3 regions of the Devosia sp. YIM 151766 genome follow, and region 1 is predicted to be linked to each of the others. Evidence: predicted binding sites of a transcription regulator. Region 1 holds the regulator's gene; each other region holds the start of a gene.
The links. Region 1 encodes PhoB, which activates phosphate uptake and scavenging genes when phosphate is short. Its sites were predicted from a motif close to TGTCATNNANCTGTCAT; they were not measured.
Positions count from the first base shown of each region.

Region 2: a site for PhoB is predicted at 3,505-3,521, ahead of phnD (phosphate/phosphite/phosphonate ABC transporter substrate-binding protein). Genes of this name have one in related genera too.
Region 3: a site for PhoB is predicted at 1,498-1,514, ahead of O9Z70_RS15280 (DUF2794 domain-containing protein). Genes of this name have one in related genera too.

Region 1 is NZ_CP127251.1:2,008,190-2,015,421, reverse strand. Features, by position in the region: gene O9Z70_RS09840 (fumarylacetoacetate hydrolase family protein) at 1-875, shown strand, start outside; gene O9Z70_RS09835 (aldehyde dehydrogenase family protein) at 921-2,360, shown strand; gene phoB (phosphate regulon transcriptional regulator PhoB) at 2,367-3,068, opposite strand; gene phoU (phosphate signaling complex protein PhoU) at 3,142-3,852, opposite strand; gene pstB (phosphate ABC transporter ATP-binding protein PstB) at 3,873-4,640, opposite strand; gene pstA (phosphate ABC transporter permease PstA) at 4,721-6,076, opposite strand; gene pstC (phosphate ABC transporter permease subunit PstC) at 6,073-7,232, opposite strand, start outside.
Region 2 is NZ_CP127251.1:2,280,125-2,287,356, reverse strand. Features, by position in the region: gene O9Z70_RS11205 (ABC transporter ATP-binding protein) at 1-581, opposite strand, end outside; gene O9Z70_RS11200 (ABC transporter permease) at 581-2,377, opposite strand; gene phnD (phosphate/phosphite/phosphonate ABC transporter substrate-binding protein) at 2,462-3,385, opposite strand; gene O9Z70_RS11190 (response regulator transcription factor) at 3,532-4,221, shown strand; gene O9Z70_RS11185 (sensor histidine kinase) at 4,211-5,605, shown strand; gene O9Z70_RS11180 (ABC transporter substrate-binding protein) at 5,602-6,618, shown strand; gene O9Z70_RS11175 (extracellular solute-binding protein) at 6,815-7,232, shown strand, end outside.
Region 3 is NZ_CP127251.1:3,107,608-3,114,839, reverse strand. Features, by position in the region: gene acnA (aconitate hydratase AcnA) at 1-348, shown strand, start outside; gene O9Z70_RS15285 (DUF1223 domain-containing protein) at 484-1,227, shown strand; gene O9Z70_RS15280 (DUF2794 domain-containing protein) at 1,530-1,913, shown strand; gene O9Z70_RS15275 (GNAT family N-acetyltransferase) at 1,910-2,383, shown strand; gene O9Z70_RS15270 (GNAT family N-acetyltransferase) at 2,385-2,882, opposite strand; gene O9Z70_RS15265 (glucose/sorbosone family PQQ-dependent dehydrogenase) at 2,972-4,822, opposite strand; gene O9Z70_RS15260 (Bax inhibitor-1/YccA family protein) at 5,052-5,777, opposite strand; gene thpR (RNA 2',3'-cyclic phosphodiesterase) at 5,980-6,519, shown strand; gene O9Z70_RS15250 (invasion associated locus B family protein) at 6,722-7,232, shown strand, end outside.

The DNA of each region.
Region 1 (7,232 bases):
TGCAGGCGATCAAGGCTTCCGGCGTCACTTTCGTCGTCTCGCTGCTGGAGCGCGTCATCGAGGAACAGGCGCGCGGCGACATGTCCCGCGCCGAGGCGCTGCGTGGCGAAATCCTCGACCTGATCGGCACGGACCTGTCGCAATTGGTGCCGGGCTCGGATGCCGCCATGCAGGTCAAGGCGAAGCTGATCGAGAAGGGCGTGTGGAGCCAATATCTCGAAGTGGGAATCGGCCCGGACGCGGAAATCTTCACCAAGAGCCAGCCGATGAGCGCGGTGGGCTATGGCGCCGAGGTCGGGCTGCACCCGGTTTCGACGTGGAACAATCCCGAACCCGAGATTGCGCTGCTGGTGACCAGCAAGGGCGAGATCGTCGGCGCGACTTTGGGCAATGACGTCAATCTGCGCGACGTCGAAGGGCGTTCGGCGCTGCTGCTGGGCAAGGCCAAAGATAACAATGCGTCAGCATCGCTGGGTCCGTTCGTGCGGCTTTTCGACGGCGATTTCACCCTCGAAACGGTGAAACAGGCGGAAATCGCCCTGCGCGTCGAGGGGTTGGACGGCTTCGTGCTGGAGGGCCATTCCAACATGGCGGAAATCTCCCGTACCCCGGAATCCCTGGTATCCGCGACCATTGGCGAGCATCACCAATATCCCGATGGGCTGGTGCTCTATCTCGGCACCATGTTCGCGCCGGTGAAGGATCGCGACGGCGCCGGCAAAGGCTTTACCCACCGCATCGGCGACCTGGTCTCGATTTCGACACCCAGTCTGGGTACGCTGGCAAATCGGGTGAACCTGTCCACGAAATGTCCGCCCTGGACCTATGGCACCAGCCATTTCCTGCGTGATCTCGCTCGCGCCAACCTGCTCTGATCTAAGCGCTTTTTCCTCCGAGGCGCATTACCGAAAGGCATCGACATGACCGAATTGCACAAGAACCTCATCGATGGCGAATGGGTGGGCGCGGATGGGGTCGAGAATATCAACCCCTCCAATATCAACGAAGTCGTCGGCCTTTATGCCCGCGCCAATGTCGAGGAGACCAACCAGGCCATCGCCGCCGCCAAGGCCGCCTTTCCGGCCTGGTCGCGCTCGGGCATTCTCGAACGCCACGCCATCCTGTCCAAGGCCAGCCAGGAAATTCTGGCCCGCAAGCAGGAATTGGGCGAGCTGCTGAGCCGCGAAGAGGGCAAGACGCTGCCGGAGGGCATTGGCGAAGTGACGCGCGCCGCTCAGATTTTCGACTTCTTCGCCGGTGAAACGCTGCGTCTGGCCGGTGAGATCCTGCCCAGCGCGCGGCCCGGTCTGACGGTCGAAATCACCCGCGAGCCGGTGGGTGTCGTCGGCATCATCACGCCGTGGAACTTCCCGATCGCCATCCCGGCCTGGAAGATTGCCCCGGCCCTGGCCTATGGCAATAGCGTGGTCATCAAGCCGGCCGATCTGGTGCCGGGCTCGACCTGGGCCATCGTCGATATCCTGCACCGCGCCGGCCTGCCCAAGGGCGTGCTGAACCTGGTGATGGGCAAGGGCTCGGTGGTCGGGCAGACGCTGCTGGACAGCCCCGATGTGAATGCCATTTCCTTCACCGGATCGGTGGGGACCGGCAAGCGCGTGGCCGAGGCCTCGATCAAGCATGGCCGCAAGTTCCAGCTGGAAATGGGCGGCAAGAATCCGACCATCGTGCTCGATGACGCCGACCTCAAGGTGGCGGTGGAGAGCGTGGCGCAATCGGCGTTCTTCTCGACCGGCCAGCGCTGCACGGCGTCGAGCCGGGTGATCGTGACCGAAGGCATCCACGACAAGTTCGTCGCCGCGCTGGCCGAGCGGACCAGTGGTTTGCGGGTGGGCCATGCCCTCGAAAAGGATACGGAAATCGGCCCGGTGGTCGATCCGAGCCAGCTCAAGCAGGACGTGGATTACATCGAGATCGGCAAGGGCGAGGGCGCCAGGCTGGTGGCTGGCGGCGAGCGGGTGACGAAGGATACCGAGGGCTATTTCCTGCAGCCGGCGCTGTTCACCGAGGCCACCAATTCCATGCGGATCGCCCGGGAGGAAATTTTCGGCCCGGTCGCGGCGGTGATCAAGGTCAAGGATTACGAGGAAGCGCTGGCCACGGCGAACGACACGGAATTCGGCCTGAGCGCCGGTATCGTCACGACGTCGCTGAAATATGCCACCCACTTCAAGCGCAATTCGGAAGCCGGCATGGTCATGGTCAATGTGCCGACGGCCGGGGTGGATTTCCACGTGCCGTTCGGAGGCCGCAAGGGTTCGAGCTATGGCCCGCGCGAGCAGGGCACCTATGCGGCCGAGTTCTTCACCATCGTGAAGACCGCCTATACCGCTGCCGGCTAAGCTCCCTCACGCGGTCTGGGCGAAGCGTTCGTCGAAGGCGTAGCCGGCCCCGCGCACGGTGCGGATGGGGTCGGCTTCGCGGCCGCGATTGATGGCGCGGCGCAGCCGGCCGATATGGACGTCGACGGTGCGCTCGTCGACATAGACGTCATTGCCCCAGACGCCATCGAGCAATTGCTCGCGCGAATAGACGCGGCCGGGATGGCGCATGAGATATTCGAGCAGGCGATATTCGGTGGGGCCGAGATGGACGTCGCGATTGGCGCGGCGGACCCGGTGGGTGGTGCGGTCGAGCTCGAGATCGCCGAGCTTGAGCGCGGCGGTGACCAGATTGGGGTTGGAGCGGCGCAGCAGCGCCTGGATGCGGGCGACCAGTTCGGGCACCGAGAAGGGCTTGACGATATAATCGTCGGCGCCGGTGGTAAGGCCGCGCACCCGCTCTTCCTCCTCGCCGCGGGCGGTGAGCATGATGATCGGCACGCGGCTGGTTTGCTCGCGGGCGCGCAGGCGCCGGCACAGCTCGATGCCGGAGACTTCCGGCAGCATCCAGTCGAGCAGGATCAGATCGGGGAGCTTTTCGGCGATGGCCTGCTGGGCCTCGTCGCCGCTTTCGGCGGTAACGACGCGATAGCCCTCCGCTTCGAGATTATAGCGCAGAAGGAGGGCGATATCGGCTTCGTCTTCGACGATGAGAATGGTCGCGGGCATATGGATGTGCTCCGTCGGTCGGCGCTCGGAAGAGGCCGGGGGCTGTTCCGGGAATGACGCTGTAACGTTGTCGCTAAACCTTTATCTGCTGGCGCTGCAATTCCTGTACTTCGACGGTGAGCTGCCGGCCGGTGGCCAGGTAATAGGCGCGTTCGGCGATATTGGTGGCGTGGTCGCCGACCCGTTCGAGGTTCTTGGCGCAGAACAGCAAATGGGTGCAGGTGGTGATGTTGCGCGGGTCTTCCAGCATATAGGTCAGGAGTTCGCGGAACAGCGAGGTGTACATGGCGTCGACCTCGTCGTCGCGGTTGCACACATCGACCGAGGCGGCGGCGTCGCGATTGGCATAGGCGTCGAGCGCGTCCTTGACCTGGCGCAGCACCAGGCCGGTCATGTTCTTGACGCCGTTATAGAAGGTGGGTTGCAGGTTTATGCCTTCGAGCTTGAGCGAGCGGCGGGCCAACTGCTTGGCCATGTCGCCGATGCGTTCGAGGTCGTTGGCGACGTGGATGGCGGTGATGATGGCGCGCAGGTCGCTGGCCATGGGCTGGCGGCGGGCGATCATGGAAACGGCCATGTCGTCGATCCGGCGCTGCATATCGTCGATGCGCTGATCGGCGATGATGGTGATATCGGCCAGTTCGCGGTCGAGCTTGAGCAGGGAACGGGTGCCGTTTTCGATGGCGACTTCGACCAGGCCACCCATTTCGGCGATGGCTTGGGCGAGCCCGGCGAGTTCATCGCTATAGGCGGTAACGATATGTTCAGAACCGGTATTGGGCATGACGATCTCCTTCCCCGCAATCAGCCGATGCGGCCCATGATGTAGTCCTGGGTCTGCTTGTTCACCGGATTGGTGAAAATCTCTTCGGTGTCGCCCTGCTCGATGAGGTTGCCGAGATGGAAGAAGGCGGTCTTCTGGCTGACCCGGGCCGCCTGCTGCATCGAATGGGTGACGATGACGATGGTGTAGTTTTCGCGCAATTCGTCGATCAGTTCCTCGATGATGGCGGTGGCGATGGGGTCCAGCGCCGAGCAGGGCTCGTCCATGAGGATGACTTCGGGGCCGACGGCAATGGCGCGGGCAATGCAGAGCCGCTGCTGCTGGCCGCCGGAAAGGCCGGTGCCGGGTTCGGCGAGGCGGTCCTTGACCTCCTCGAACAGGCCGGCCTTGCGGAGCGAGGACACGACGATCTCGTCGAGATCGGCCTTGGTCCGGGCCAGGCCATGGATGCGGGGGCCATAGGCGACATTGTCGTAGATCGATTTGGGGAAGGGGTTGGGTTTCTGGAACACCATGCCGACCCGGGCGCGCAGCTCCACCACGTCGAGATCGGCGGCATAGATATCCTGGCCGTCCAGTTCGATGCGGCCGCCGACCCTCGCGCCCTCAATGGTGTCGTTCATGCGGTTGATGCAGCGCAGGAAGGTGGATTTGCCGCAGCCCGAGGGGCCGATAAAGGCGGTGACGGCGCGGTCGGGGATGTCGATGGAAATGCCGTGCAGGGCCTGCTTGGCGCCGTAATGGACGGTGACATCGCGGGCGGTGAGGCGAATATTGGGCTCGATCATCTCGATGGGGTCCAGGTTGGCGCTCAAGGTCTTGGCGGGGATTTTGGTCTTGCCGGCCAGAATGTCCATTTGTCAGGCTCCTAAGCGCGCTTTTCAAGCCGCGACCGCAGGAAGATCGCGATGGCGTTGAGAGTGATCATGAAGACCAGCAGCACCAGAATGGCGGCGGAGGCGCGCGGCTCGAAGAAATTGCGGTTCTCATTGCCCTGCCAGAGATAGATCTGCACCGGCAGAGCGGTGGCCTGCTCGATCGGCGTGCCGGGCACGGCGGCGACGAAGGCATTCATGCCGATAAGCAGCAATGGCGCGGTTTCGCCCATGGCCTGCGCCACCCCGATAATGGTGGCGGTGAGGATGGAGGGGAAGGTGACGGGCAGGACGTGGTGGAACACCATCTGCGTCCGGGAGGCGCCCATGCCGAGGGCCGCCTGGCGCAAAGCGGGGGAGACGCCCTTGAGCGCGGCGCGGGTGGCGATGATGATGGTGGGCAGGGTCATCAGCGTCAGCACCAGGCCGCCGACCAGCGGCGCCGAGAGCGGCAGGCGAAACCAGTTGATGAACACGGCGGCGCCGAGCAGGCCGAAGACGATGGAGGGCACGGCGGCGAGATTGTTGATATTGACCTCGATGAGATCGGTCAGTCGCGATTTGGGCGCGAATTCCTCCAGGTAGATGGCGCTGCCGACGCCGAGGGGCACGGCAAGGACGATGACGACCAGCATCATCCAGAACGTGCCCATGAGCGCGCCGAGCAGGCCGGCGGCGGCCGGGGCGGAGCGGCTGTCGACATTGGTGAACAGCGACCAGGCAAAGCCCTGGCTGATGGTGCCGTTTTCCTCGAAAATGTCGATGAGGGCGCGGGCGGGGGCGGAGAGCTGCTGCCGGGCATCATCCAGTTCGCGGTTGATATTGCCCTTGACCCAATTGTCGGTATTGGCCGAGGCCAGCAGGTCGACATTGACGCGCTGGCCGAGCAGGCCCGGATCGCGGACGAAGAGTTCGCGGACGCGGTGCCGGCCATCGCTTTCGGCAATGGTCAGAATCTGGCGGCTGTCGATGTCGAAACCGGCCGGCGCGGCGGCGCGCAGGGCGGCTTCGATGACATTGTTCCAGTTCAGCATGGCCACCTGGCGTTCCCAGGCGAGGCGCGTGGCGCGGAAATCGGCATCGGACTGGCCGGCGGCGCGGATGGGCGCGGGATCGACCTTGAGCAATTCCGGATCGAACCTGACTTCGAGGTGGAGATTGGACTGGGTAAAGGCCGGGATGCCCTTGCGCAGCACATCGGTGAACAGCACCGCCACGAAGCCGAGCGCCAGGACGATGGCGACGACGCCAAAGCCACGGAACAGGCGCTCGCCCAGATGGCGGCGGGCCAGGCCGGCACGGACGCGCTGGCGGCGCTCGGCCGCGGAATCGAAGCTGGCGCTGGTCATTCGTACTGCTCCCGGAAGCGGCGGACGATATAGAGGGCGACGATGTTGAGGCACAGCGTCATGATGAAGAGCGTCAGGCCCAGCGCGAAGGCGACGAGCGATTGCGGGCCGGTGAAATCGGTGTCGCCGGTGAGCTGGTTGACGATGGAGACGGTGATGGTGGAAACCGGCTCCAGCGGATTGCCGCGCAGGATCGGGGCATTGCCGGCGGCCAGCACCACGATCATGGTTTCGCCGATGGCGCGGCTGACCGCCAGCAGGAAGGCGCCGACAATGCCGGGCAGGGCGGCCGGCAGCAATACATTGCGGATGGTTTCCGACTGGGTGGCGCCCAGGCCATAGGCGCCGTCGCGCAGACTGCGCGGCACCTGGCTGAGAATGTCGTCGGACAGCGAGGAGATGAAGGGAATGATCATCACGCCCATGACGAGGCCGGCGGTGAGCGCGCTGGTGGCGCTGACATGCAGCCCGATGGAGGAGCCGACATCGCGCAGGAACGGCCCCACGGTCACCAGGGCGAAAAAGCCATAGACGATGGTGGGGATGCCAGCGAGGATTTCGATGACCGGCTTGACGATCCGGCGCACCGAGCGATGGGCGTATTGGTTGAGATAGATGGCGGCCATGAGGCCCACCGGCACGGCCACCAGCATGGCGATGGTCGAGATCATCAGCGTGCCGGACAATAGCGGAAGCAGGCCGAATTGGCCCGCATCGCCGGTGCCGGTGGAAGAAAATTTCGGCGCCCAGACGGTGCCGAAGAAGAAATCGAGCGGATTGATATAGGTGAAGAAGCGCAGGGCCTCGGTGACCAGCGAGGCGACGATGCCCAAAGTGGTCAGGATGGCGACGGCCGAACAGGCGATCAGCAGCCAGGAAATGGCGCGTTCGACCTCGTTGCGGGCGCGCAGGCGGGCGGAGATGCGGCGCTGGGCGAAGGTCAGGCCGAGCACGCCCAGGCCGGCGGCGGCGGCCAGCATGATGAGAAAGCTGAGAAGCTGGAAGCGGGCGAGATTTTCCCCGGCCTCCTGCTCGAAGGGGCGCAGTTCGCCGGCGACGCCGAAGCCGGAGGCCAGGTCGCGAATGCGCTGCATCTGCTGGTTGAGCCCGGTCTGATCGAGGCTGGTCAGCACCTCATTGGGGATTTGCGAGACGA
Region 2 (7,232 bases), 270 kb from region 1:
GTGGCGCCGACCTCCTGGTGGATGCGCTTCAATTCGGCGCGCATTTCCAGCCGCAGCTTGGCATCGAGATTGGACAGCGGCTCATCGAGCAGGATCACGTCGGGCTTGAGCGCCAGCATGCGGGCCAGCGCCACGCGCTGCTGCTGGCCGCCGGAAAGCTGCGAGGGCAGGCGGTCGCGGTAGCGGGCGATGCCCAGTTTTTCGAGAACCTCGGCGACGATGCGGTCGCGCTCGGGCTTGGCCAATTTGCGCAGCTTGAGGCCGAATTCGACATTCTGCGCCACGCTCATATGCGGCCAGAGCGCATAGTTCTGGAAGACCAGCCCCATATCGCGTTTCTCGGCCGGCACATAAATGCCCTCATCGACGGAAACCAGCGTGCGGTCGCCCACGACGATCTGGCCCTCGGTTGGATGTTCGAGGCCGGCGATCATGCGCAGCGTCGTTGTCTTGCCGCAGCCGGAGGGGCCGAGCAGGCAGAGGAAATCCGACTTGACGATTTCCAGGCTGAGCCGGTCGACGGCGGGCGGCGCCGACTTGGTATAGGCCTTGCGGACGTCGCGGATGCTGATGTTGGACATTAATTGCCTCCCAGGCCATCGGAGAGTTTGGATTTGGTGAGCCGCTGCACGAAGAGCGTGCCGCCGAAGGCGATGACGCAGATCATCAGCATGACGGCATTGCTGGCCTGCGCCATGCCGTAATCGACCAGGCGCAGCGCATAGGTGGTGAGCACGTCGGTGCCCGGAACCGCGAGCACGACAACGAGGCTCAACCCCTTGATGCCGGAGATGAACGGCAGCAGCACACCCGAAACCAGCGCGCCTTTCTGGATCGGGATCACCACCGAGGTCAGCCGGCGGGTGAAGCCGGCGCCGGCATTGCGCGCCGCCTCTTCCGGATCGCGGCCCAATTGCATCATTGAGGAGATGCCGGCGCGCGAGGCAAAGGGCATCTGGTCGGCCATGATGGCGAGAACGAGGATGATCGGCGTGCCATAAAGTGCCGGAACCGGCCCGCGCTGCACGGCGAACATGGTCAGATAGGCGGCGGCAAAGGCAATGCCCGGCACCAGATAGGGCAGGAACGTGACCTGCCGCAGGAACATGGCGACGGCCTTCACTTCGGTGCGCGCCACGACATAGCCGACCAGAAGGCCGAGAAAGCCGGCGCCAAGCGAGGCGACGCCCACGATCCACAGCGTGTTCCAGGTCGCCCGCCAGAATTCGGGCGTCAGCAGGATACCCTGTTGCAGCGCGACGGTGCCCAGGCCGGTGCCGATCCAGTATTCGAGGGTGAAATTGTCGGGCGAGAACACACCCGGCACTTTCATGATGGTGGTGAGGAACAGCGCCATCAGCGGAATGAAGGCGCTGACCACAAAGACCAGTCCGGCAAAGCCGAAGGCAGGCAGCCGCCAGCGACCCAGCCGGGTCGCGCGGTTCATCGATCCCTTGGAGCCGATGACGACGAAGCGGCGTGCTTCCTTCAGCAGGTACATGTCGATGAGAATCGAGAACGAGCCCAGAATGACGATGGTGAGCGCCAGCAGGGCGCTCATGCCGGTCTGGTTAGTCGAGATGGCGCGAAACAGCGAGGTTGCCAGCACGTCGAAACCGACGGGTACGCCCAGGATATAGGTGACGCCGAAATCACCCAGGCACTTGGCAAAGATCAGCGTCGAGGCGGAAACCAGCGAGGGCAGCATCAGCGGCAGGATGATCTTGCGCGCAATGGTGCCGCCGCCGGCGCCGATGCTGCGGGCGGCATCCTCCAGCGAGGAATCGAACTGGCGCAATGCATTGCCGAAAAGCAGGATGACGAAGGGCGTATAATGCAGGGCGAGAATGGTGGTGATGGGCAAGAAACCATAGGCGAGCCAGTCGGGCGGGGTGAAGCCGAGGCTTTCCATCCAACTGGCCGAGCCGCCGGTGGTGCGGTTCTTGAACAGCGTCATCCAGGCCAGCGCAAAGGTCCAGCTTGGCAGCATATAGGGCACGATGAGAGCCGTGGAGAACCACTTCTTGGCCGGCAGGTCGGTGCGGCTGATGAGCCAGCCCAGCGGCAGGCCGACTGCGAGCGATATGGTGATGGCGCAGAGGGCGATCAGCGCCGTGTGCATCAATGGCCGCCAGAACACATCCGTCGAAATGGCGGAGAACAGCACGCGATTGACGTAATAGAGCGTCACCTCGCCCATGGCCTGCTGCGCCCGCGTCTGGTCGGCGAACTGGACCAGAAACGCGTCGGCCACCAGCAATATGACCGGCGCGGCGATCAGGTAGGAAAACAGCACTGCCAGCGCCACGCCAATCAGCGTGGTCGGATCCTGATTATGGACCTTGATTTGATAGAGGCTTCTGCCGGGATTCTGCATGACTTTCCCTGATTGCGGGTGTGCGGGGCAGCGGCCTGGCGTTCTGGCCAGCTGCCGGGGGGATGCTTGGAAATTGCTCTTGGTTCAGAAGGGCGGCGGATCGCTCACCCGCTCGATCACCTCGCGGACCGAGGCCCAGTCGCGATCATAGCTGATCGGCAGGAAATGCTCGTCGCCGCCGAATTCGGCTTTCATCTCATCGGTGAAGGTGAAGTTGAAAAAGCAGCGCTTCATCTCGGCGACGAGGTCGGGATGCAGATCATGCGCATGGGCGAAGGAGGAGGTCGGGAAAAGTCCGCTCTCATAGATGACGCGAAAGGCCTCACGGCGCACCATGCCGCGCTCGATCATCCGTTCGAGAACGTCGGACGCCACCGCCGCCATGTCGTAATCGCCGTCGGCCACGCCGAGAATCGAGCGGTCATGGCCGCCGGACATCAGCGGCACATAATTCTCGCCCGGCACCAATCCCTCGGAGGGGAAGAAGACCTGGGGCGCCAGATGCCCCGAATTGGAGAGGGCGGAAGTATGCGCCACCTTGCGCCCGGCCAGATCGGCCAGGTCCCGATAAGGCGAATCCGCCCGCACGATGGCGAGGACGCGATAGCCGCGCAATTGGTCGCCTATGCCCTTGGCCGCGAAAGGAACGGCGCCGGCATGGTTGACCGCTTCCACGGTCGGCCCGGTGGAAAAGCCGGCAAAATGCAGACGCCCCGAACGCATCGCCTCGATCTCGGCCCCGGTGCTCAACACTGGATAATAGACGATCTGCCGCCCAAGGCAGGTTTCGAGGTGGCGGGTGAAGGTCTTGAAGAGATTGGCATAGACCGCCGGGTCTTCGATGGGCGCATAGGCCCAGACCAGGGTTTGCGGATCACGCCACAGGGCCGGATCGGCGGGTAGGTCCGCGACCTGGTCGCCATCGGCGTCGCAATAGCGCTCGTGCAGGGCGCCCTGGGCGGCACATTGCTCTGCCGCCACCGTCGTCAGCGACGACAGCAGCATCATGCACAATGCCAAGCTCGCAGCCAGATGCCCTGACACCCTGTTTCCTCTACCTCCGACCGCCGGTTTCGCCCATATGGGTTTCCGGGTTTTGACGTAACGCCGATGATACTGGCCGATGCTGTCATAATCCTGTTACTTGCTGGAACATGCGTATCCTGCTGATTGAAGACACTCCCGACATCGCCTTTGCCATCTCGATGCGGCTGGAAGATGAAGGCCATAGCGTAACCGTCGCGCATGACGGCGATGCCGGCGAAGCTTTGGCTATGGCCGGCGGGCACGATCTGGTCATTCTCGATATCAACCTGCCGAGAAAGGACGGCTTTGGCGTATTGCGCAGCATCCGCGATAGCGGCCTCTTGCTGCCGGTCATCGTCATCACCGCCCGCAATCAGGTGGCGGACAAGGTCGGGCTGCTCGATCTGGGAGCCGACGATTATCTGGTCAAGCCTTTCGACCTTTCCGAGCTTGTGGCCCGTATTCGCGCGGTGGCGCGGCGGCATCTGGGCGCGGCCCAACCGGTATTGCGGCTGGGCGCGGTCACCATCGATCTCGCCTCGCGCGCAGTGATGGTGGCGGGCAAGCCGCTCGATCTGGGGCGGCGCGAATTCGACGTGCTGCAAATGCTGGCCAGTCGCTCCGGCCATACCGTCAGAAAGGACAAGCTGGTGCTGAAGCTGTTCGGCTATGAGGATGCCGGCACGCCCAACGCCATTGAACTGCTGGTCTCGCGGGTGCGGCGCAAGCTGGAGGGGAGCGATCTCGAAATCGTCACCCATCGCGGTATCGGCTATATGCTGCGCCGGCGCGCGGAAGGGACGGCCGTTGACGCGTGAATTCTCCATTCAGAGGCGGCTGCTGCTCAGTGGCGCGGCACTGCTGGCCGTTGTCAGCCTGTTCATGTTCCTGGTGGTGCGCTGGTATGCCCATGATGCGGCGGAAGAAGCCTTCGACCGCGTATTGGGCGCCGCGGCGCTGTCGATAGCCGATACGGTGTCGATCCAGGAGGGCGAGGCGACGGTCGATCTGCCGCATTCGGCCTTTGCCATTCTGGGCACGTCGCGCCTCAACCGCATTTTTTATCGTGTCGTCGCGCCCGACGGGACCCTCATTACCGGTTCGCCCATTCTCGGGCTCGAAGTACCGCACGGCACCGGGCCGGGCCTGCGCTTCTTTCCCAGCACCCATCGCGGCGCGCCGGTGCGCATCGCCGCTGCAGCGCGCTATCACACCGATGCGGCCGATGGCGGCTGGGTGGATGTGCTGGTGGCCGAGACCCGGGAGGCGCGCGACCAGCTCGGCCTGCAACTGACCGTCAATGCCGCCCTGCCGGCGATAGCGCTCGCTTTGCTGGCTTTCCTGCTGATCTGGCTGGCAGTGCGACAGGCCTTTGTGCCGCTGCGGGCGGTGGAGGCCGATCTGCGCCAGCGCACCGCGTCCGATCTGAGGCCGGTGGCCGGGCCGGTGCCGCACGAGGTCAGCGCCCTGGTCTCGGCTCTCAACGAATTCATGGAGCGGCTGGATTCGGTGCTGGTGGGGCTGAAGGGCGTTACCGCCGATGCCGCCCACCAATTGCGCACGCCACTGACGGCGATGCGGGCGCTTTCGGAACTGTCGCTCGAAAGCGCGCCGGAAGGCCGCCATCGCGAAATCATGCGCCGCATCCATGCCAATTCGGTCAGCGCCACAATCCTCGCCAACCAGATATTGTCGGACGCCACGACGCTGCATTCGCTTGAAACCCGGCTGCGGGAAAACCTCGATATGCGACAGGTTATCCGCGACGCCCTGCAACGCCTGCAGACCGAAGGTTCCTATCCCGATCTGGGCGGCGCGCTGCAACTCGAGCTTCCTCAGGAGCCGGTCATCGTCGAGGGCGAGCCGACCAGCCTGCGCGAAATGGTGCGCAACCTGATCGAGAATGCCCAGATTCATGCGCCGGGCACGATCGCGGTGGCGCTGGGGCAGGAGGGCGAGGACATTGTCCTCACGGTCGCCGACCGCGGCCCCGGCATTGCGCCGGAAATGCGGGAGAGGGTGTTCGAGCGTTTCGAGCGCGCCGGCAGCAGCCGGCCCGGATCGGGCCTCGGCCTGCCCATCGCCCGCAATGTCGCCAGGGCGATGGGCGGCAGCATCGGCATCGCGGATCGCGAGGGGGGCGGGCTGGCGATCACCGTGCGCCTGCCCAGCAGCGGCGGCAACAAAGGCGGCGGACGATGAAGCGGCGCTCCTTTCTTTCGCTCATGCTGGCAACGCCTTTGCTTGGGGCCGGATTGTCGGGAGGCGCCGCGCAGGAACGCCAGCCGCTGGTGCTGATGGGCACTGAAGCGCCGGAGGTCATGCGGGGACTGGTCGAGGCCCTGGGCCAGTCGGCGGAAAGCGGCGGGCTGGCCGTTGACTATCGGCAAGCCCGGCCGGCCCAGATCGTCTCTCGCCTCTCCTCGCAGGCGGACGCGGCGGCGCTGCCGCATCTGGTGCTGCTGCCGACGCCCGATCTCGCTGTATATCTCGCCAATGAGGGCCATACCCTGCCGCAAGCGCTGCCGGCCGGCCTGCAGGCCCCGCATTGGCGCCACGAGGTCTTCGTGGTCGGCCACGATGCGGCGGTGTTCGTCACCCATAAACGGCGCGTCGCGGACGAAGAGGGGCCCCGGTCCCGCATCGAGCTGGCCCGCATGCTGGAACGCCATCGCAGCCGTTTCCAGGGGCGGGTGGGGCTGGTCAATATCGGTATCGACAATGTGGCCTATGGCTATGCGGCCCAGGATTCCCTGCGCTCGGCCCTGTTTTGGCGCATTTCCGGCGCTTTCGGCGCATCGCGGGCGCGCATCTTCGACACTCCCGAGGAATTGCTGGCGGCGCTTTCCGAGGGGATCATCGATTTCGGCTATAACGTGCCGCTCTCCGCCGCCCGCCGCGCCGCCAGCAATGATCCGGAAATCCAGATCATCATTCCGCAGGATTATGTGCTGGCCCTGCCCTGGACGGTCCTGGTTCCGGCCCGTGCGGGAAGACAGGACGGCATGCTCTTGCCATCCGAGCTTGTGGGGCTGTTTTTCCTGCCCCCTGTCCGCCAGGCATTGAGCGGGATGGGGCTGATCCCGATCGGGGCCGGCAGCGGCATGGAGAATATGCAGATGATCGAGCTGGGGCCGGAACTTCTCGTCTTTCTCGATCCCCTCAAGCGCAGCCGCTTTCTCGATACCTGGTTTCAGCAAGTGGTGCAGAACTGAAGGTGGACTCCCTCCGCTCCCACGCGCCTCAGCCAGTCATTCGTCCGGACGATGCTATCGGTCTCATGGCTTTTGCAAATCGTTGACTGGGCGTGGGGGCGCCAATATGGTCAAAACATGATCACAGGGCGCGATGCTGCCAAACGTGCGGCATTCCGCCCAAATTTGTCCGCTTATCTCATCAAAGGAGCGCCTCGTGAATCGCAATCCTCTCTTCGGCGCCACGGCCCTCGCGGCCATTACCCTGGCCCTGGCGACCTTCTCCGGCGTTCACGCTCAGGACGGCAGCATTTCCGGATCGAACCTGGTCGTCTATACGCCGAACGAAGAAGGGATGCTGGACAGCCTCATCCCGGTTTTCGAAGCTGAAACCGGCGTCAGGGTCCAATTGATCACTGCGGGCACCGGCGAGCTCTACCAGCGGATCCGCAGCGAAGCGGCCAACCCGCAGGGCGACGTCATGTTCGGCGGCGGCGCGGCTCAGGCCAATGCCAATGTCGAGCTCTGGGCCGAATATGTCTCTCCCGAAGATAGCGCGATGGTCGATGCCGGCAAAAACGTTACCGGCTCTATCACCCCCTATCAGGCGGATGGTTCCAACCTGCTCGTCAATG
Region 3 (7,232 bases), 1.1 Mb from region 1:
CGCGACTGGGCGGCCAAGGGCACCAATCTGCTCGGGGTCAAAGCGGTCATCGCCCAGAGCTTCGAGCGCATCCACCGCTCCAATCTGGTCGGCATGGGCGTCATCCCGCTGCAATTCAAGGATGGCGACAGCTGGCAGAGCCTGGGCCTCGACGGTTCGGAAGTCATCGACATTGCCGGGGTGGAGAATATCGAGCCGCGCGCCATGGTCAATGTCCGCATCACCCGCGCCGATGGCTCGGTGCTCGATGTCGAGACCCGCTGCCGCATCGATACGGCCAACGAGCTGGATTATTTCCGGCATGGCGGCATCCTGCATTATGTGCTGCGGAGCCTGGTGGCCGCGTAAGCAGCGTTTACATCGACGGTTTTTTGCGAATGGCGGCCTGCGGGCCGCCATTTTTCATGTCGGCGAGTCGAATCCTTGCCGCTCTCACCCGCTTTTGACTAGGCAGCCGCCGCCGCCCCGGCTTACAACCTTGCCATGCTTCCGCATCTCGCCCTCGGCTTCATAACCGGCTCCGTCATGTCCTTCGCCTTCGTGGTGGCGCCGGGCGCCGAAAGCATGCCGGGCCAGTCCAGGGCGGTGGTGGAACTCTTCACCAGCCAGGGCTGTTCGCAATGCCCGCCCGCCGATGCGTTGCTCACCAGCCTGGCCGAACGCGGCGATGTCGTGGCCCTGGCCTATCATGTCGATTACTGGGACTATATCGGCTGGGAAGACACCTTTGCGCATAAGGGCTTTTCCGACCGGCAGCGGGCCTATGCCAAGAGCTGGGGTTCCTCGCGCATCTATACCCCGCAAATGGTGGTCAATGGTTCGGAGGGCGTCGTCGGCTCGCGGCGCGAGGAGGTGCAGGACGCCCTGGCCTCGGCGCAATTGCCGCTGGCGGTCAGCCTCACGCGTCAGGGCGACATGCTCAAGGTCGAGGTGCCGGCCGATGAGATGCTGGACGATGCCCAGATCTGGCTGGTGCGCTATCTCGACCGGGCCGATGTGGCGATCGCGGCAGGCGAGAATGCCGGCAAGAACATGGTCTATACCAAGGTAGTGACCGACAAGCAGATATTGGGAATGTGGGAAGCGCGGACCGGAGCCGAGATTAAGCTGCCGCTGGCCGGCCTGACGAACAGCGAGCCGGGCAATAACGGCTTGGCCGTGCTGGTGCAGAACGAACGCAATGGCCTGCCCGGCCCGATCCTGGGTGCGGCGACATACCGGTTCTAGAGCTCCCCCCTTTCGGAGGGAGCCGACCGCGCCTCCATTTCGCCGTGAAAAAAGCCCGCCCCTGCAAGCAGGAGCGGGCGAAATGACTTAGGTCAACTCAATTGGGGGGCTGGCAACCGGACCTCATGGTTTGGGGGCTCGTTCGGTCCGATTGCCAACCACTGGAGGCAATGGTTGGACGATGCCGGTTCAATGGGGCGTCAAAAGGGATAGATCATGGCGGAAATGGGGAATTTTCACCCCTTGCCTTGCCTGGCGAATGCGTCGATCATGCCGGCGCGATGACAGGGTATCGAGGTCGCGTGCAGGGCCCCCGTAACACTTCCCGGAACAATATTTCCCTTGTGCATGTGGGCGAGCCGCAAGTGGCCAATTCCCGCCCGGCGCAGCCCGTCGTGGTGTTCGACCGGCGCGAGCTGATGCAGATTCTCACCCTTTATGGCCGCAAGGTCGCCGCCGGCGAATGGCGCGATTACGCCATGGATTTCCTCAAGGACCAGGCGCTGTTCTCCATCTATGCAAGGGTTTCCGAGCGGCCGGTCTTCGTGGTGGAGAAGAATCCCAAACTGCGCGCCAGGCAGGGCCAATACATGGTCATCAACCAGCAGGGGCTGATCCTCAAGCGCGGCCATGACCTGGTGCAGGTCCTGCGGGTGCTCGACCCGGGCCTGACGCTGGTGGGATGAGCTTGCGCATCCGTTCGGCGCGGGTGGAGGACGTGCCGGCAATGAGCCGCGTCCTCATCGCCTCGATTACGGAATTGTGCGGCCCAGATCACCGCAATGAGCCCGAAGCGCTGGCCGCCTGGACTGCCAACAAATCCGTCAATGGCGTCGCTTCCATGCTGGAAAACGCGAAGTTGCGACTGTTCGTGGCGGAGCGGAATGGCGAAGTGCTCGCCGTTGGCGGGGTCACCCTGGATGGCGAGGTGGCGCTCAACTATGTCGCTCCGCAGGCGCGGTTCGGGGGTATCAGCAAGGCCATGCTGGTGCGGCTCGAAGCCGAACTGGTGGCGCTGGGCTTTGCCGAAGCACAGCTTGAGAGCACGGCGACGGCCCGCCGCTTCTATCAGGCCGCCGGCTGGCTTGCCGATGGGCCGCAGGCCAGTGGACGTGGGGTCAATGGCTATCCGATGCGCAAGCAGCTGCTTGGTTGAGCTATAGCGTCTTCTGCAAATGCACGACATCGTGCCAGCGGTCGAATTTGAAGCCGACATCGCGGAAATAGCCGACCTGCTGGAAGCCGAAATTCTCGTGTAGGCGCAGCGAGTTGTCGGTTCCCGCCGTGATCACCGCCAGCATCTGCCGGAAGCCGGCGGCCCGGGACTGGAGCAGCAGCTCGCCCAGCATCAACTTGCCCAGGCCCTTTCCGGTGGCGCCGGGATCGAGATAGATCGAATCCTCACAGGTGAAGCGATAGGCGGCGCGGGGGCGGTAGAAGCTGGCATAGGCATAGCCCAGTAGCTTGTTGTGGCGTTCGGAGACGATGAGCGGATGGCCGAGCTGTTTCAGCCTGGCGATTTTTTCGGCCATCGCCGCTTCGTCCGGCGCCTCGAGGTCGAAGGTGATGGCGCTGTTTTCGACGTAATGGCGATAGAGCGCCGTGATGGCGGGGATATCGGACCAGGAGAAGCTGCGCAGGACAAGATCGGTCATCGGATGGGCACCAGAAAAAGGCCGCAGCTTTTGTAAGCTGCGGCCCGGTTTGTCGTCCAACCAAATTTCGGGCTGGAGGCGCCGTGTTCTTAGCGCTGCTCGGCGACTTCCGCGGTGGTCACCGGGCCGAATTCATTGCCCCAGCTATTGCGGATATAGGTGGTGATCGAGGCGATCTGCTCGTCGTCCAGCTGGCTGCCGAACGGCGGCATATAGCCGAAACCATGGATGAGGGTGGTGGCCAGATAGGCCGTGTCGCCCAGCGCTTCGTTGCCGACAAAAGCCGGCCCCTGGGCGCCCTTGCCCGCCGGACCGTGGCAGGCGGCGCAGGTGGTGCCGTATAAAGTCCGGCCCTGATTGAAGAACAGGTCGAACTCGGCGCTGGAGGTCTGTTCCGTCTCCGCTTCGGCGGCCGCCGCGTCGTCGGAGGCGGGAGCCTCATCGGCGCTGGCGGCCGGAGCCAGCGAGATGCTGTCCTCATTCGCGGCGGTGCCGTCTTCGCCCATATAGGTGAACATCAGGATGGCGCCGGGATTGTGCAGCACATTGGTGAAGCCGGTCGTGCCGAACTTCTCGGCAGCGGTGCCGAAGCCATCGGTGGCGATGAACACCGTCTTGTTGTCGGCGGAGATGGCGGTGTCGCGATAGCGGTTCTGGGTGCTGAACCAGGCCGTCGGCAAGCCATCGGCCTGCTGGCCGTCTTCGGTCAGGTGCTGGACATAGAGCTGACCGTGCTTGAGGGTCGGCAGCAGCACCGAATTGTCCCATTCGGCGATGCCATTGTCCCCGGCGGCGTAATATTCGACTGAGCCCGGCGCGACGGTCGGGTTGCAGATCCAGCCGCAGCCGCCGGCGAAGTCGAAGTCATTGTCGACCGTCCAATAGGTGGCGATGGGATCGACAACCTCGGCCTCGAATTCGGTTTCCGGATAGAGCGGCACCGTATCGGGAATGTTGCGGCCGGTATAGCGCAGGTCCTGCGGCGCTTCGCTCCAATTGCCGTAGACATAGGCCTTGTCATCGACAAAGCCCGCGACATTGGGCCAGCCGTAATTGCCGCCCGGCTGCAAGACGTTGAGCTCATCGTCGGTATCCGGGCCGTGCTCGGAGACATAGATGGTGCCGTCGGGGCCGAAATCGATGCCCTGCGGATTGCGGTGGCCATAGGTGAAGATGTGGCTGCGCACACCGTCGATTTCCGGATTGTCCTCGGGGATGGAACCGTCGAGATTGAGCCGCAGCACCTTGCCGGAATAAGCGGTCCAGTCCTCGTCGGCGACCTGCTCGGCGGTGGGCAGCAATTGGGCATGGTTGGGGAGCTGATAATTGCCGCCGAAATTGGCGCCCTGCTCGCCGATGGTATAATAGAGCTTCATGTCGGGACCGATCTTGACCCGGCCGGCATTGTGATCGTTGCCGGCGGGAACGCCGGTCAGCAATTCAACCGGGTTGGTCAGCTCCTGATTGTCCACGTCATAGGTGTAGCGGACCAGCTTGGCGCGGGGGCTAGGCGCATCGGCGGTGCCGGTCTCATAGGTATGGACCAGATAGACGTAATCATTGCCGGTGCCGGTCAGCAATTCGGGATGCAGCGCCATGCCGAGCAGGCCCTGATGCTGCACGTCGACGCTGAAATCGTCCAGGGTGAGCAGCGTCTGCTGCGCGCCGGTAAAGGGATCGATACGGGTCACCTCGCCCGAGGAGCGTTCGGTCGCCCAGATCAGATCGTCCGGACCCCAGGTGATTTCCCAGGGATTGGCCAGACCCGAGGTCAGCACCCGCGCCGAAAACAGACTGTCCTGGCCGGCTTCGATGTCGACGGGGTTGTCCTGAGCCAGGGTCAGGCTCGTAGTCAGCATCAGCGCCGTGGCCAGCGCCCCCCCGGCCAAAGTCCGCACAAGCGAAGCCGCGCTCGCGCGCCCGATATGCCGCGTAGTCATGAGCAATTTCCTTATAGAAGATCCAAGCCGATGCGGGCCGCGATCCGAAGGCCCGATCCACACAACGAACGAGCCGGGTTAAGGTTCCATAAGCTTTCGAAGAAGATTTGAATTTATCCACGCCGCTTGGCCTGACGGGGCCGCACAGAAAAGGCCGCGGCTTGTGCAAGCCGCGGCCCGGATTGTCGTTCGACCGTATCCCTCGACCAGGTGATCGAGGTCCGTGCTCCTATTCGCGATTGCCGAACAGGCGCAGCAGCATCAGGAACAGGTTGATGAAGTCGAGATAGAGCGAGAGCGCGCCCATAATGGCGTTCTTGGCCATCACGTCGGCACCGTAATGCTCGGAATAGCTTTCCTTGATCTTCTGGGTGTCATAGGCGGTGAGGCCGGTGAAGATCAGCACGCCGACCACCGAGATCACGAATTCCATCATCGAGGACTGCATGAAGATGTTGACGATGGAAGCGATGATGATGCCGATCAGGCCCATGAACAGGAAGCTGCCCATGCCGGTCAGGTCACGCTTGGTGGTGTAGCCGTAAAGGCTCATGGCGCCGAACGTGGCGGCGGTGATGAAGAACACCTTGGCGATCGAGGCGCCGGTATAGACCAGGAAGATCGACGAGAGCGACAGGCCCATCACGGCGGCGAAAGCCCAGAACACCGCCTGCGCCGCCGGCACGGAAAGCTTGTTGATGCCGAAGCTCAGCACCAGCACGAAAGCCAGCGGCGAGAGCATCAGCACCCAGGCCAGCGGGCTGCCATAGAGCAGCTCGGCATTGGCCTGGCTCGACATCGCCCATTGGCTGGTGAAATAGGCGACCAGCCCGGTCACGACGAGGCCGAGGCCCATGTAATTGTAGACACGCAGCATATAGCTGCGCAGGCCCTCGTCGATGGCCAAGGCCGAGCCGGCCCGCGCATTGAGGGTCTGACGGTCATATTCAGCCATTCTCAGGTTTTCCTTTCCCATTTTCGATGCGGTCTTTTCACCGCCGGGGGCAATTGGCTCATGCCACTTGCAGGGGAATATGGGGATGTCGTCATTGATTGACAAGGATAAATGGCGCGCTGCGGCATCGGGACTGGCCCGATAAAATCATTGTGTTAGGCTCAATCCCAGAATCGCGTCGCCGCTTGCCCGGGAGGCAGCCATGCCCCGGCTCTTTACTGGCCTCGAAATTCCCGCCGATCTGGGCTTCGCCCTGTCGCTGAAGCGCGGTGGATTGATCGGAGCCCGCTGGGTCGATCCGGAAAACTATCACATCACCCTGCGTTTCATCGGCGATGTCGATGGCCAGATCGCCAATGAGGTCGCCGACAGCCTCGACCGGCTGAGCAATTCGCCGCAATTTCCCGTGCGTCTGACCCAGTTGAGCGTATTTGGCGGCGACAAGCCGCGGACATTATATGCCAGCGTCGAGCCGTCCGAAGCGCTCAGCCGCTTGCAGGCGGCGCATGAGCGGGTGCTGCAGCTGGTGGGATTGCCGCCCGAGGGACGCAAATTCGTGCCGCATGTCACCCTGGCGCGGCTGCGCGGCACCAGTGCCGCAGACGTGGCGCGATTTCTCGCCGAAGCGGCGCGCTTCGAGCCGTTGAGCTTCGTACCGGCGCGTTTCGTGCTGTTCTCCAGCCGCGATTCGGTCGGGGGCGGCCCCTATCTGGTCGAACAGAGCTATCCGCTGGCCGCTTGAGCGCCGTTAGCGTTTCCTTAACCGTTCGGCCGCAAAGCCGGCTTGGAGGGCCGACCCGTCAAATTGCCGCCGCCTTTGGCTTTCATTTGAAACGAATACGCGTCAAATGCAGGCGGATTTGACACCTTGGTAACCATGTTCGGGCCATTTTGGGCGGGCAGGACGTTCCCGAATTGCAGTAAGACAAGAGGAAGAATTGGCGATGACGACGAAACCCGGTGCCCTCGCAATCGGGCTGGCTGCGGCCGCGATCATGGCTCTGGCGCCAGCGGCACAGGCGCAGCAGGCGACTGAATTGGGCACTTTCAACGCCTGGTCGGCCTATACGGCCAGCGATCAAAGCGGGCAGCTCTGCTTCATTATCGGCGAGCCGCAACGGAGCGAGCCGGCGGGCGTCAACCGCGACCCGATCAAGTTCCTCATTGTGCACCGCAAGGGCATGGGGTCCAAGAACGAGGCGCAGACGCAGATCGGCTATCCTTATAACACCACCGACGCCAAGGCTTCCGTCGCCGTGGACGGCAGGAGCTATGTGATGGCGGCGCGCGGCTCGACCGCCTGGCTCGCCTCGTCCGGCGACGAGGCCGGCTTCGTTGCCGCCTTCAAGGCCGGCAATCAGATGGTGGTGCGCGGCACCAGCCAGCGCGGCACCGATACGGTGGACACCTATTCGCTGTCCGGCGCCACGGCGGCGATGAACGCCATCGACGCCG